One region of the Paenibacillus riograndensis SBR5 genome, then DNA from elsewhere that is predicted to be linked to it. Evidence: riboswitches for the same ligand, from Rfam matches in the RefSeq annotation. Region 1 holds a riboswitch; the other holds the start of a gene.

What was found. Region 1 has a riboswitch for cyclic di-AMP ahead of PRIO_RS00140 (resuscitation-promoting factor). Riboswitches for the same ligand answer to the same signal wherever they lie in the genome.
Region 2: it holds a riboswitch for cyclic di-AMP, as region 1 does, so the genes downstream of both, PRIO_RS13265 (alpha/beta fold hydrolase) here and PRIO_RS00140 (resuscitation-promoting factor) in region 1, are expected to answer to the same signal.

The regions. Positions count from the first base shown of each region.
Region 1 covers NZ_LN831776.1:23,601-31,576, forward strand. The annotation lists gene PRIO_RS00105 (PSP1 domain-containing protein) at 1-364, shown strand, start outside; gene PRIO_RS00110 (initiation-control protein YabA) at 395-760, shown strand; gene PRIO_RS00115 (tRNA1(Val) (adenine(37)-N6)-methyltransferase) at 857-1,630, shown strand; gene rsmI (16S rRNA (cytidine(1402)-2'-O)-methyltransferase) at 1,627-2,529, shown strand; gene PRIO_RS35850 (hypothetical protein) at 2,933-3,118, opposite strand; gene PRIO_RS00125 (AbrB/MazE/SpoVT family DNA-binding domain-containing protein) at 3,316-3,570, opposite strand; gene PRIO_RS00130 (HD domain-containing protein) at 3,878-5,161, shown strand; gene PRIO_RS00135 (TatD family hydrolase) at 5,216-5,986, shown strand; cyclic di-AMP (ydaO/yuaA leader) riboswitch at 6,186-6,413, shown strand; gene PRIO_RS00140 (resuscitation-promoting factor) at 6,703-7,863, shown strand.
Region 2 covers NZ_LN831776.1:3,245,490-3,253,465, reverse strand. The annotation lists gene PRIO_RS13280 (DeoR/GlpR family DNA-binding transcription regulator) at 193-963, shown strand; gene PRIO_RS13275 (MarR family winged helix-turn-helix transcriptional regulator) at 1,025-1,489, shown strand; gene PRIO_RS13270 (LTA synthase family protein) at 1,555-3,423, opposite strand; gene PRIO_RS13265 (alpha/beta fold hydrolase) at 3,661-4,488, opposite strand; cyclic di-AMP (ydaO/yuaA leader) riboswitch at 4,496-4,653, opposite strand; gene mnhG (monovalent cation/H(+) antiporter subunit G) at 4,677-5,048, opposite strand; gene PRIO_RS13255 (Na(+)/H(+) antiporter subunit F1) at 5,032-5,325, opposite strand; gene PRIO_RS13250 (Na+/H+ antiporter subunit E) at 5,322-5,801, opposite strand; gene PRIO_RS13245 (Na+/H+ antiporter subunit D) at 5,808-7,283, opposite strand; gene PRIO_RS13240 (Na(+)/H(+) antiporter subunit C) at 7,280-7,615, opposite strand; gene PRIO_RS13235 (Na+/H+ antiporter subunit A) at 7,617-7,976, opposite strand, start outside.

The DNA.
Region 1 (7,976 bases):
AGGGGTGCGTGACGAAGCCAAGATGCTTGGCGGACTGGGGCCCTGCGGACGGGTGCTCTGCTGTTCCTCCTGGCTTGGCGACTTCGAGCCGGTATCCATTAAGATGGCAAAAGATCAGAATCTTTCGCTGAATCCCACAAAGATTTCCGGTCTTTGCGGAAGACTCATGTGTTGCTTGAAATTTGAGCATGATAATTACGAAAGCACGAAGGAAGAAATGCCGGCGGTAGGCAAGCTTGTCGTAACCTCATTGGGTGAGGGTAAGGTTGTAGGCATCAATGCAGGAAGCCGCACGGTTCATGTGCAGTTGTTCGAAGTGGGCAAAGTAAAGGAACTTCCAATGGATGATGTTGTCGTCAAGTAAACCATATAAGGTTACTTTCGGGGTGGAAACTTGGAGAAGATGAATATTTTTGCACACATGCAGGAGATGGAAGCGCAGATGGAAAGCATGCGCGCCAGTCTCGGAGAATGGAAGTTGACGGTTAAAGAATTAATGGAAGCCAACCAGAGGCTGAGCTTGGAAAATGAACAGCTCCGCAAAATATTGAAGCGGGAGGCGCCGTTGGACCCTGTTGCCCATTCTGCTGAAGCGGAAGCTCTTTTGGCCGCCAGTGAGGGAACAGAGGAGGTTGTCGGGGAAGGTTATGACAATCTGGCGCGGCTCTATCATGAAGGTTTTCACATCTGCAATGTCTATTTTGGGCATTTGCGTACAGAGGGTGACTGCCTGTTCTGTCTTTCGTTTCTTAATAAATGAGGAAATCCAGCCGTAGGAGATTTACGCCTACGGTTTTTTTTGAATTTAGAGGGGTTTATGCTCTGAAGCATGTGTGATTCCAAGAAGGAGAAGATAATGACGAATTCTTATAACGATGAGCCGGTTCCGCTGCATCCTGCCGAGCGGGTGGACGATTTATTGACGCATGATTTGCGGATTATCCAAAGCGACGAGGTATTCAGCTTTTCGATGGATGCAGTATTGCTTGCACGCTTTGCCAGTGTTCCACCCCGGGGCAGAGTGCTTGATTTATGTACAGGCAACGGGGTGATTCCAATGCTGCTGACTACACGGACCAAGGCTTCGATAGAAGGTATTGAAATCCAGCCCCGACTGGCGGATATGGCCCGGCGAAGCGTAGTAATGAATAACCTTGGGGAACGGGTAACCATTCATGAGGGGGATTTGCGTGAGCTGCACCTTACAGCAGGATATGGTGTATACGATGCCATAACCGTTAATCCTCCTTATATGCCGCTGAATGGAAGCGATCTTAAGCTGAACAGCCATCAGGCTATGGCCCGCCATGAGCTGGGCTGTACCCTGGAGGAAGTCATTCAGGCCTGTGTCCGGCTGGTCCGTACCGGGGGCAAGGTAAGCATGGTTCATAAGCCACAGCGTCTGGTGGATATCATCAGTCTGATGAGACAATACAGGCTGGAACCGAAGCTGATCCGTTTTGTTCACCCGCGTGCCCATTTGGAGGCCAATATGGTATTGATTGAAGCCGCGCGGGACGGCAAGCCTGAGGTGCGTTTACAACCCCCACTGATCGTATATAATGAGGACAATCAATATTGTCCGGAAATTCTGGATATTTACTATGGAGCTAAAGAGGGTAAATTATGACAATTTTATGGCAAAGCAGCTTTCAAAACAGGAATGAAAATCAGCCAGAAGCAACAGGCTCATTATATTTGGTGGCGACGCCCATTGGTAATCTGGAGGATATGACCTATCGTGCTGTCCGTACTCTGCGGGAATGCGATATTATCGCTGCCGAGGATACGCGGCAGACCCGCAAACTGCTCAGTCATTTTGAAATTACATCGTCGATGCTGTTCAGCTATCATGAGCATAATAAGGCTGCCAGTGGACCTGAGCTGATACGCTATATAATAGAAGGTAAAAATTTGGCACTGGTCAGCGATGCCGGTCTGCCGGCCATTTCCGACCCTGGAGCGGACCTTGTGGCGCTTGCGGTCAGTCACGGCATTCCCGTGATTCCGATCCCTGGAGCCAACGCGGCGTTGTCTGCTCTGATCGCCTCCGGTTTGCCTACAACCAGCTTCACTTTCATCGGGTTTCTGCCCAGGGAGCGTAAAGATATCCGTAGTGTGCTGTCAGGTCTCCGTTCCGCGCAAGGGACCTTGTTGTTCTATGAATCACCACACCGCGTATCGAAAACATTGGCCCACTTACAGGAGGCGTTCGGCAACCGCCGGATTGTGCTGGCCCGTGAGCTGACCAAACGTTATGAGGAATTCCTTCGCGGCACTATTGAGGAGTGCCTGGACTGGCTGTCCGAGCATCCACCGCTAGGGGAATACGTGATCGTGCTGGAGGGTGAGAGCAAGGAGGAGGCTGAGCTTGCGGAATCCTCATGGTGGCGTGAGCTGAGCATTGAGGAGCATGTAACCCACTATGAAACTTCTGGACAGACACGTAAAGATGCGATGAAAAAAGCAGCGTCCGACCGCGGCTTGGCCAAACGTGATATTTACAATGCGCTGCTGGAGAGGGAATAAAAAACAAGGAATAACACCAAGAAATAACTGTGATATACAATTTTTAGAAGAATTTATTCCTTTTATTAGTTGTAAATGTATTTTGTAGAGTTATATATAGGGTAAGGGGAGAAATTCGAGTATTTATTTGGGTGTAAGGGTATGATTTGGTATAAAATAACTGTATTAAATGTGGTTATACAAATTTGCCAAAGCTAATCGGGTCAAGCCTAGTATAAATTGTAGCTCGCATTCAAGCGATTCCCGCAGGGAGAGTGCTCCAATGCACCAAAAGTTGCTCACCCGCCAGTAACCAGCGAGCGCCGCTATCACAGAGAAGCGCCGTCGTCAAGCGTTTCCCGTAGGGAGAGCGCTCCAAAGCACCAAAAGCTGTTCACCCGCCAGTAACCATCGAGCGCCGCTGTCACAGAGAAGCGCTGACGTCAAGCGATTCCCGAAGGGAGAGCGCTTGCTGCACCACCCGTTGCCCGGGAGCGCCATGCGCAGCTGCCATAGAAGCGAAGCCTATGGCAGCTGCGCATGGCAAGGCCCCGAGGGCTTGCCCGAAAGAGGGCCGGTCCGCCGCCAACCGCAGCTTCCTTACGCGCACCCTCACAGTTAGACAAGCTTCCGGGTGTCCAGAGGGCGGGAGCCCTTGGGGCCCTCCCTGTAGGGAGGGTTTGGGAGGGTAAAAACTTGGGAGGGTAAAAAAGCATAAAAAATACCCCCCGCAAACACGGGAGGCCAAGGAGATATAAAAAGGTTAGAATTAACAATTGGATTAGTTCTTATTATAACCGATTTGTTTTAATTTGTCACAGGGGTAGGGATGGCAGAAATACAATCGTGACAAACAATTTTTCCTTTGAAGTAGGTTACATTCTCAGCATTGCCGCAGAAGATGCAAGCAGGCTCGTATTTTTTAAGCATGATCCGCTCACCGTCCACGTAAATTTCGAGCGCATCTTTTTCTCCAATGCCCAGTGTGCGGCGCAATTCGATTGGAATAACAACCCGTCCTAGCTCGTCGACTTTTCTTACAATTCCTGTTGATTTCATCATTTCAATCGTTGCTCCTCTCAATGTTCAAAAGCGTCATTATTCGACATTGTTCACCGTTTTATGATACTTATAATACCAACCATTCCCAAAACAGTCAACCTTTTTTGTGGTTAATTTTAAGGGGATTTTGAAAAAAAACTTTTGTAGCGCTTATAATCAACTCAAATGAGAAGAGAAATACCTAAAAAGGAATTTGTCGATTTGTAAATCGTTAAAACGCCATTATTCGACAAAGTACGAGAATATATACTATTATACCCCTTATTTCAGCCGATTCCTAATCCTATTATTTGAAGGAGTTGATCTTATGAAGCAGCTGCTGACGGAAGAAAAGGTTTTTAAAGACCCGGTTCACAATTATATTCATGTCCAGGACACGATGATCTGGCGATTAATCAATACCAGGGAATTTCAGCGTCTGCGGCGGATCCGCCAGCTCGGCACCTCCTACCTGACTTTTCATGGGGCGGAGCACAGCCGTTTTTCCCATTCATTGGGTGTTTATGAAATTACCAGAAGAATCATCTCCCAATTTGAGCGAAGCGGTTATAAGGATTGGATGCCGGAGGAAAGTCTGCTGACTTTATGTGCAGCACTTCTGCATGACTTGGGACATGGCCCTTTCTCCCATTCTATAGAAGAAGCTTTTGAAATGAATCATGAGGACTGGACCTGCAGAATTATACAGGAGAACACGGAAATTACAGCGATTTTACGTGAAGCAGGTGAGGATTTCCCGCAAAAGGTTGCATCTGTGATTGCCAAAACGTATGAACATGAGATTGTTGTCAACCTGGTGTCAGGCCCTCTGGATGCGGATCGTATGGATTATTTGCTGCGGGATGCGTATTATACCGGTGTGAATTATGGGACCATCGATATTGACCGTATTCTGCGAATGCTGCGGCCCTATAATGGCCGTGTTGTCGTAAAAGAATCGGGTATGCATGCCATTGAGGATTACTTGATGTCACGTTACCAGATGTATTGGCAGGTTTACTTCCATCCGGTTACACGCAGTTCGGAAATAATTTTAAGGCAGATTTTCCGGAGGGCGAAAGAGCTTTTCCAGGAAGGCTACTCTTTCCGTTTTATGATCAATCCGCTCAGCGATTTGTTCGGCGGCGAGATCAATGTAGAGCAATATTTACTCCTGGACGAGGCCCTGGTCCAAACAGCCTTTATGCAGTGGACGCTGGAAGACGATGAAATACTGGCTAACTTGTGCAGCCGTTTTATTCATCGTAAACTGTATAAATATGTGGAGATGGATCATCTCGATTCAGAGACTATTGACGAAATTCGCCGCAGTTTTGCCGGTGCCGGACTGCATCCGGATTACGACCTGGAAATCGATTATCCGACAGATCTGCCCTACGATGTGTTCCGTCCGGGAGAGGGTTTTGACAGCAAGCAGATTTTGCTGCTTGACCGCCATGATAAGCTGCGCGAAATCTCTGAGGTATCTGATATTGTACGTTCGATCAGCGGTATCCACCGCGGCAGGTATCACCTGTATTTTCCGCAGGATAAGCTGCAGAAGGCACTTACCCGGCTGCCTGTTTCCATTGGCGGGATCTTTGCAAAATAATACAAAAATTTCTGGAATTCATTATAGAAATCAAGCCTGAAAGGATGTTGTTGCATGCGTTTGTTCGACACACATACTCATCTGGATGCCCCACAATTCGACGAGGATCGTGCCGGGGTCATTGCCCGCGCGTTAGAGGCTGGGGTCAGCAAGATGATTAACATTGGATTTAACCGGGAAACGATCCCAACGACAATGAAATTGGCGGAGACGTATGATTATATTTATGCAGCTGTCGGCTGGCATCCCGTAGACGCTATTGACATGAAAGAGGGGGATATGGACTGGATCGCTTCCCTGTGCAGCCATAAAAAGGTGGTGGCCATCGGAGAAATCGGACTGGATTATTATTGGGATACCTCCCCAAAAGAGGTGCAGCACGAGGTATTCCGCAAACAGATCGGTTTGGCCCGTGAACTAAAAATGCCTATCTGTATTCATAACCGGGATGCCCACGAGGATGTAGTGCGGATCTTGCGTGAAGAGAAGGCGAATGAAATCGGCGGGGTTATGCATTCCTTCTCCGGGAGCTGGGAAACGGCCAAAATGTGCCTTGATTTGGGCTTTCATTTGTCCTTTGGGGGACCTGTAACTTTTAAGAATGCAAGGGTGCCAAAAGAGGTGCTGGCCCAGACTCCAATGGACCGGCTTTTGATCGAAACGGACTCTCCATATCTGACGCCGCACCCCTTCCGGGGGAAGCGAAATGAGAGTGCCTATGTGAAGCTTGTGGCTGAGGCTGCTGCGGAAATAAAAGGGATTGATTTACAGGAATTAGCTGAAATCACGTATGCGAACGCCCTGGAACGATTTGGGATTGTCTGAAAACGGGAGTAAAAGCGGCGAAAAAAGAAGTATAGCCGATATATTAAACTTTTTTAACATAGAAACAGCTGATTATTACAATATTTTAATCATTTTTTTGCGTAAACGTGGTTGAATGCTCCTTTACAACATGCATCAAAACAGGATATCATCTTTTCAGTGAAGTGAGCTGTTGTTATTGTGACAGTCACCAAATTCATGGATCGTCTCGCTGAGTCTCCGTATGGAGAACGGGGGAACCAATAATGCTCTGCCGCATGTCCGTACATGAGTACAACACAGAAATGCCGCAGACGTTATTTGATTTCTTTACGTGGTCTTTGGGGTGAATTTGAGGGCAACCGCCGTGAGCGGGTGACCTGAGATAGGGCGTCTCTCTTATGCCCGAACCCGACAGCTAACCCCGTAAGCGCAAGTAAGAGAGGAAACCTCGTGCATAAACATTCCCGCGTATTCTGACACCGGAGAGCCACGAAAGAGTCCTCTGTGAACTCTTTTCGGGCTTTTTTTGTTTTTGAATAATGCGAATGTTCCCGGCATACTGTTATATAACAGGTATCTGGAGCAGTTATGCCGAGCAGGCGATCCATGAGCAGGAAACGCTAAAGCAATGCGGGCGTATCCTGTGTAATCTCAAACCTAGTTTCGTCAGAAGTGATGAAGTCACCTTTGTTATACAACTTGGACGACGGGGCTATGTAAGGAGGATGGAGAGAGTGGGCGTATTCCAACCAGAAGTATCCCATGATTCGCAATCATCCAGCAGGTCTTTCGCATTTCGGTGGAAGCAAGTGAATCCCCGCATACTTTCGCTTGCAGGCGCGGCCTCAATTGTTATCGCGCTGGTAATTCTGCTGTACGTACACGGTCGAAGCATTAAAGAAATAACTTTAGTAATAGACGGGAAGGTACAAACGCTGGAGACGCGGGACGCGCTGGTCAGCGATGTGCTGGCAAAGGAACAAATTTCGCTGCAGCCGCATGATGCATTATCTATTGGCCTTAGTGATGAAATAAAGGACGGAGACCGTGTCGTCATCAACCGTGCGCAGGCGATTAAGATCACTACGGACGGGACCACCAAAACGTTGTACACGACCGAAGATACAATCGGTCAGGCGATTGACAAACTGGGCATTGGCCTGGAAAGCTATGACAAGATTTACCCTTCGCTAGGCACCGCAGTTTCTGCAGACATGGAAGTCAAAATTGTCCGGATCAACAAGCAAGTGGTACAGCGGACAACAGCTTTGCCTTTCCGTGTCATTAAAACCGCAGACCCCTCCCTGACCAAGGGAACCGTAAGAGTTGCACAAGCGGGCAAGCCGGGCGTAATGATCCAGCACATCGAGAAAATCTACCAAGATGGCGAGCTGGCATCCATGCGTATGGTTGGCAAGGAAGTGCAGACGGTCACCAAAGACAAGATCATTGCCATTGGTACCAAACCGCTTCCAAAACCTGTTGTAGCCGCTACTGCGACTTCTAAATCAGCAACTACTTCTAAAACATCCAAAGTGAGCGCAAAAAGCAACAATGTTGCCAGTAAAGCAGGCGTAGATTTTGAGTACAAGAGAATGATCAGAAATGTATCCATGACGGCTTATTCATCGGAAGAGCCGGGTATTGGTACCCGTACAGCTTCCGGCACACGCGTAACGGAAGGGCGGACCATTGCTGTGGATCCGAGCGTAATCCCTATCGGCTGGTGGGTGTACATTGAGGGACTTGGGTTTCGCCGTGCAGAGGATACCGGCGGCGCCATTAAAGGCAACAAGGTGGATGTGTATTATGAATCACTGAGCCATGCCCGTAACTTTGGCCGGAAATCACGCACGATTTATGTGATAGGGCCTGTGAAGCCAGAACTGAACTAAGTGGCGGCTGCTTTGCAAATTAGCGGTATATAAGATATAGTGAGGGTAGCACTTAAGGAATTCTCAGAAATCTGAGCGTGGAATTACAGAGCTGCCGCTCATCACTTATACAT
Region 2 (7,976 bases), 3.2 Mb from region 1:
AATATTAAGCGCTTGCATCTCCTCCTATCATAAAATCATAATCATGTGATGTCAACATAAAACCACATTTTATTGTGTATTTTTGTGGTTTTCGAAATCTGAATGTGGATTGTTCTGTGGAATTCCCTTTTATTTATTCTTCGCTTTATAGTAAAATAGAGAAAAAAATCAACTATGCAGGAGGCCGTCTTCGTGAGAGCGTTCGAACGCCGTGAACTCATTATCAATAAGCTGTACCGCCACAAAAAAGTCCATGTCGCTGACCTGGCCCAGGATTTCGATGTTTCCGAAGAAACGATCCGCAGAGATCTGGAGAAGCTGGACAAAGAGGGCATTGCGAAAAAAAGCTATGGCGGGGCCATCCTGAATGTCCACACCAACGAGGACCCTTCCTACTCTCACAGACATGCGGTGAATATCGAAGCCAAACGGGCCATTGCCGAAAGTGTCCTGGACCTGATCAATGACGGTGACAGCCTGATGACAGATACCAGCTCTACCGCCTTCGAGGCGCTGAAGAAAATTACCGAAGCCAAAAAAAACCTGACGATCATTACCAATTCACTGGTTGTCCTGTCCGAGTTTCAGCATTCCGGGCACAAGCTGATTTCCACCGGCGGTGTGCTGGGAGCGGAGACCAACTCTTTTGTCGGGCCGAGCGCTTCCCATACCATTCAGCGGTATAACGTGGACGCGGCGCTGTTCAGCTGCAAAGCCCTCTCGATGACGGGGGGACTAAGCGATTCCAATGAAGCCGAAAGCGAGCTTAAGATTCTTATGCGGCAGCAGGCGAGCAAAGCCGTCCTTCTGGCCGACCATTCCAAGTTTGACCGGATTGCTTTTGTCAGGCTGTTTAGCTTTGACGAGATTGATTATATCGTTACCGACGGGAAGCCCTCGGACGAGTGGATCTCTTTTCTGAACAAATACCAGGTATCGCTTCTTCATAATCCCGCAGAGTAAGCTTTATTTTATTTCAGCACATGCCCTATAATTAGAGGAAACAAGTCCATGAGGTGTACAGATGAACGAAGACAGATATGACAAAATCGACGAGCTGATGGAAGCCTTTCAGCAATTCTCCAAGATCAACTGGCAGAAGAACAATCCATCGCTGCTAAAGCCCAGTGAAATACGCGTGCTGATCACGATCAGATTAGGGACCGAGAAATCCGGGAAGCCGGTGCTTACCGTCTCCGACATCAGCAAAATGCACAAGGTCACCTCCCCCACCATCACCCAAATGGTGAACAGCCTGCTGGCACAGGGCTATGTGGTCCGCACCAGCGATGCCCAGGATAAGCGGGTCAGCGGGATTGCTCTGACAGACAAAGGCGTACGTTTGGCCGATGCTGCTATTGCCAGAATCCGTGATACGTTCAAGGGGATGATTGACTATCTCGGCAAGGAGCGCAGCAGAGCGCTGATTGAGCTGTTGAACGGGGTCTATCACTATTTTGAAGAAATCAACGGGCAGCTGGAGGACTGAGAAAAATTAATTTCCGCACAAAAAAAAGTAAGCACAGGGCAAGCCCCATACTTACTGTTTCGGGATTACTGCTGGTCCGGCCGGTCCGGCAATTGCAGCAGATAGCTGTTCGACATGTTCAGCAGCCGCTCCGCAGCTTCGAACTGCGCTTCTGTAGAGCCGCCCTGGACGACCGAATTATCGCTTAGACTATAGTTGCTTCCATCCGCGTAATCATTCCCCGTCAGATAAATGCTCGTATTATTCACAAAGGAGCCTGTAGGCAGGAAATGTCTGAACGGGATCAGGTTCGATGCCGAGTTGAGCAGATCCTCCCCGAAATGCAGCTGATTCTGCAGCGGCACGCCCAGCAAATTGGATACTGTCGGCAGAATATCAATCTGTCCGCCCGTCCGGTCCACAACCGCAGGCAGAGAGCCGCCCGGCGAGTGGACGATGAACGGAATATTGAACATATCCGTATAACCGTACTCATGTCCGATCATTTCTTGCAGCAGAGCCTTCTCATCCTCACCCAGGGTGTACATCGGCACACCTTGATGATCTCCGTAAAACACAATCAGGCTGTCATCCCACAGTCCACTGGTCTTCAGGTCCTCCAGAAACTGCCCCATCGCATAGTCGGCATAATTCTGGGCTTGAATATAATCCCCCAGCAGCGTACCTTCTAAGCGCTCCGGCAGCTTCATCTTGAACTTCTCCCCGGGGATGCGGAACGGATGGTGGGCGCTCATGGAAATGACCATCGCATAGAACGGCTGATCCTTGGCGTCAAGTGCGGCCAGCTCCGGTACCGTTTTGGCGAACAGCACCTCATCCGAAGATCCGAATGCGATATGATCATCATCGCCATAGAAGCTCTGGTCATAATACTTGTCAAAGCCTATCGCCTGGTACAGGGCCTTGCGGTTCCAGAATTCCACACTGTTGGTGTGAAAAGTAGCTGTAAAATAACCGTTCGCACTCAGCAGCTTCGGCAGGCTGGGCACGGATTTGTTCATATAAGGCGATGACGTTGCCGGTTCATTCTTGGGCACATAAAATGAGGAGTTCACCACGAACTCGGCATCCGAGGTCGTCCCCTGGCCCGCATTGGTGTAAAAATTATTGAAGTACGTATTGCTGTGCGCCAGCTTGTTGATGTTCGGCGTGATCTCCTGCCCGTCAATGGTCAGTCCGATCAGAAAGTTCTGGAACGATTCCATCTGCACGATAATCAGGTTTTTGCCCTTGTCGGCCCCGGCGTACTGCGGCTGCTGCGGGGGTTGAACCCCTTTAACCGTATCCACGGCCTGTTGGGTAATCTCCTTGCTGTCTATAAGCTCTTCCTTCTCCGTGCTGTCTGCAAACAGCGTGTAGACTTCATAGTTCAGAATCCCCATGCTCTCCGCTTTTTTGATCTCGTTCATGCTCGCATGGTTAGGCCAGATATTGAAGAAGCACAGCGCGAGCGAAACGGCGGCCACGGTAAGCAGGACTGGGCGGCTGATGCGGTATGTGCCTCTCTCCTTCCATTTGGCAATATATTTGGGCCGGAACATAAAGAACAGGAAAAAGACGATATCCACAAAAATAAACAGATAATACGGCGTAATCAGGGAATAGGTGCTCTCTCCGACCTTAGTAACCTTATCCGCTTGCTGCAGTGCATGATAGGTCGCAATCACACCATAATATTTGTAATACATCAGGACGGCAAAATAAATCACCGTGATGAACAAATTCGCAATCATGTAGTACAGAATCTTCCGTTTGGAGGACAGCCATTCAATCAGACTGAACACAATGATGAAAAAGGGAATTTCGGTGAAGACCATACTCCAGTTCGGACCGTCGCTGAACACGACAAACCAGGCCACGGCGCTTTTGAGCAGCAGCACGAAGGTGAATAATAGAATCGGCCGGTTTAAAATGCTATTCAATGATTTCTTCATGAAACAATTCATTTCCTTTCAAAAAAAATGATGGACTGCCCCGCTCGTGTTATCAATCCCCTACTGCATTAAATCACAAAGTACATAGGTTATCAACCTATTTGCAGAAATAAAAACACACTGCTAATTATATATGCGCACCAAAAAAACGGAAGCCCAAAAACATCACATGATGTTCCGGACTGCCGTTTTTTTGCGGTTGGCCTATGCATGGCTGGACAGCGGTAAGGAGCTGAGTCATCCGCCGCCCTCCAGCCCGTCAGCCCGCTGATGAATGGCATGCTGGTCGATCAGGAAATTTAACAGCAGGCGGTTAAAATGCTGCGGCTGGCACAGATGGCTGGGGTACATGGCATCATCCAGCACCACGAGCTGCGCCGATGGCAGCATGGAGGCGTTCTTGCTCGCCTGCGCCAGTCTCCACTCATTCTGGCTTCCCGTTACACACAGCACAGGAACCTGCAGCTTGGCCGCATAGGCAAGAATGTCAATCTGGCGCAGGGCAATCCGCTGTTTGATCCCTTCGGTTGGCCGTTTATGCAGCAGCTCATTCCGGAGGATATGATAAGCGGGCAGCCATTTGTTATAGGCGATTCTCAGGGAGCGCAAAAGCAGCTCAGGCGGCAAATAATACGACATCCATGAGCATCTCTCAACAATTCCCCATATCCGATTATTTATCGTGGAATCATGTCCGCTCGAACAGTTGTCCACCAGCACCAGCGCACGCACCAGCTCCGGGTTCTGCACAGCGAATTTCTGGGCCAGCACACCCCCTCCGGAGCTTGCGACGAGAATCACACTCAGCAGCCCCAGACGGCGGAGCAGCTCCTTCAAATCCTCACACTGGGTATCCAGAATGCGGTGAACCTCGACATCCATTTTTCCGGACAACCCGTTCCCTCTCAGATCCATAACAATCACTTGAACACGGTCACGAAAATACTCAATTTGCGGCTCAAACAGATGATGCGAGGTCAGGTGATCATGAATAAAAACAACCGGCACTCCTGTACCATAGGTTTCGTAGTAGATAGTAGTTCCATTTAGCAGAATTTGCGGCAATCCATTCGTCTCCTCTCTTCTACGCTTACGGGGTTAGCTGACGGATTCGGGCCTGAAGAGTAGCCCTACTCGAATGTTCGAGATTCACCCCTTGGCATGGCAGTTGCAAAACTGCACACGCGGTGGTTCCCCCGCTTCTTTTACAGAATTCAGCGAAAAAGACAATATTCTTTAGTTTACTATTATTTTTACTGCGAGTCATCCTGCTTCGTCTTATTCTTTTCGAGCACCGGCTTCAGATCATCCTGCACACTGCCCTTCCATAATGGCACACCCGAGCGGTAAGCCGCCCGGCCGTTCAGATGCCCTGCAACCGGAGAAGTGATGAAGACGAATACAATCGCGATTAGCAGCTTGATGCTGACTACTTCTATATAGAAGTAAAAAAACAGAAAGGCTCCTGTCAGCACACACAATACACCCAGTGTAGCACTTTTGGTGGCGGCATGGGAACGTAAATAAACATCGGGGAGCCGGACCAATCCAAACGCGCTAAGCCCACATATCAATGCGCCCAGCAATACCAGTATCGCAATTAGCAGCTCACCGATCAAGCTTATCACCTCCATGCTCCATAACCGCGTCTCTTTCAATATACCTGGCTAAAGCCGCCGTTCCGATAAACGTCAGAATTCCGATCACAAGCACCATATCAAAATAATCCTCTGTCCTCTGCTGCATGCCCAGCACCGCGATCACGGCCAGCAGATGAATGCCGATCGTATCCAGCGCAGCAACCCGGTCTGAACGGGTCGGTCCTTGAATCAGCCTGTACAGGCAGGCCAGCATGGCCAGTGCCAGGATCGTCAGCGCAATATTAAGCAATAGCGGAATCATAGCCGGGTCACCTCCATTATTGCTTTTTCAAAGGTTCCTTCGATCTGGCGGGAGAGCTGGCCGGCATCCTCAATATCCATAGCGTGAATATAGAGGGTCCGGCCGCTGCCCGACACTTCCAGCGTTAGTGTCCCCGGTGTCAGACAGATCAGGCAGGAGAGCAAGGTGACCTCAAAGTCGGACCGGAGTGCAGTTTCATAAGCGAAGATGCCCGGGCGGACCGCCAGTTTGGGACTGAGGATTTGCCGGATGACCGCAAAGCTGGACCAGACCAGTTCCCGCAGAAACAGCGCCAGCAGCTTCACTATGGACCACACCCGTTTCAAATATAAAGGTTCAGGGAGGAACCTGCGCAGCACCAGCAGAATTCCGCAGCCCAGCAGATAGCCGATTACAAAGCCTGAGCCTGACCCGTCGCCGCTCAGCATCATCCACAGAAACGCAGTCATCAGGTTTAATAAGATTTGAACAGCCATCTTCATCTACTCCTTCAATACAGCTTCGATATACAGACCGGGAGAACCAAGCACATCCCCTGCCTGTGATACATAGGTATTCACCCGCTCTGTTCCAAGGCCCATCAGGATGACCAGAACGAGGAGTCCGGCGGCCACCGCCGTCCCGCTTTTTAGATTAATCTTGGGCGGTTCCGTGTCCGGCGTATTGCCCCAGAAGGCCAGTCTGAACACCTTGATCAGCGAGTACAGCACGAGCAGGCTGGAACCCAGCCCGATGAGGGATAATGTCAGCATTCCTGCATCCAGTCCTCCCCGGATGATCAGCACTTTGCCGGGAAAGCCGCTGAAGGGAGGGATACCGGCAAGTGCCAGTGCCAGCGCGAAAAAACTCCAGCCCAGCAGCGGATAACGCCGGATCAGTCCCCCCATACGCTCAAGCCGGTCCGTACCGGCAGCGGCAATCATCAACCCTCCGAGAACGAACATGAGGGCCTTGCCCAGCATATCGTGCAGCAGATAAAAGACCGCACCATCCAATGCATCCGGTGTTCCCGCCGACAATCCGAATGCCACAAAACCCATACTGACAATGACGTTGTAGTTGAGGATGCGGGGGATATCACTATAAGCCACGGCCCCCAGTGCGCCCAGAACCATTGTAGCCGCCGCCATCCAGGCGATCCAGCCGTTCGTAAAATCAGGATCTCCGGCAAAGATAAGTGTAAAAGTCCGGATAATGGCGTACATCCCCACTTTGGTCAGCAGCGCTCCGAATAAGGCCCGGACTGCGGCTGGCGGCGCACTGTAAGAGCCGGGAAGCCAGAAGAACAGGAACAGCCCGGCCTTCAGCGCAAAGACGATCAGGAACAGTACAGCGACCACATTCAGGACACCGCCCTGCCCGGCCTCGGCAATGCGCTGGGACAAATGAGCCATATTCAGTGTGCCCGCCGCTGCATACAGGTAAGCGACTGCGGCTACAAAAAGCGCTGAAGACACAATATTAATCAACAGATATTTAGTGGTTTCCCGAAGCTGCCGCTTCGTACCGCCCAGGGATAGGAGTGCGTAGGACGAGATCAGCATCACTTCGAAGAATACAAACAGATTGAAGATGTCACCCGTCAGAAAAGAACCGTATACGCCTGCGAGCAGAAAATGAAAAAAAGTATAGTAATAGAATCTTTCCCGCTCCGCACCGATGCTGGTGAAGGAATACAGCAGAATCCCCAGGCTCACCACCGACGCCGTCAATACCAGCAGTGCTGCAAACATGTCTCCTACAAACACAATGCCATAAGGCGGAGCCCAGCCCCCCATGTGCAAGGTTTGTATGCCCTCATGATGGATGCGTGCGGCCAGCATAACCGACACAACAAGATTCAGAATTCCGCCCAGGGTGCTTATCCACCGCTGCACCAGCACCTGCTCTTTCAGAAACATCAATAGAACAGCCGTACACAGGGGGATCAGAACCGGCATGACCAAGAGATTATTCATTGCTCCTCCTCCCGGACGTTATCCATTTCATCGGTCCCGTGAGCCTGGTACGCACGGTAGGCCAGCACGAAGAAGAACGCCGTAACCCCGAAGCTGATCACGATGGACGTCAGAATCAGCGCCTGCGGCAGCGGGTCTGCGTAGGCATCCGCCTTGCCGCCTAATACGGGAGCTGCCCCTTTTTTTAGTCCGGCCATAGTCAGGAGAAGCAGATGGACGCCATGCGTAAGCAGGGAAGTACCGAGTACAATCCGCAGCAGGGTTTTGGACAAAATCAGATACACGCCGACCGTAAATAAAATGCCAACCGCCAGTGCCATCATCCATTCCATTTCACTCATCCCCTCCTATGCTAAAAATAATGTTCATGGTCACGCCGATGACTGCCAGATATACTCCCAGATCGAAGAGAACCGCTGTCGCAAGCTCCGTATCTCCAAGCAGCGGCAGATCAAAATGCCCGAAGGAATGGCTCAGAAACGGTGCGCCAAAAGCAAAAGAGCCTGCCGCTGTCAGAATTGCGGTCAGCAGCCCCACAGCCGTGAGGATGCGGTAATTGACCGGGAGAAATTTGCGGACCGTATCCATGCCCAGCGAAATCGCCATCAGAATCAGTCCGGAAGATGTCATCAAAGCGCCGATAAAACCTCCACCGGGATGATTATGTCCGGCAAAAAACAAATACAGCGAGAA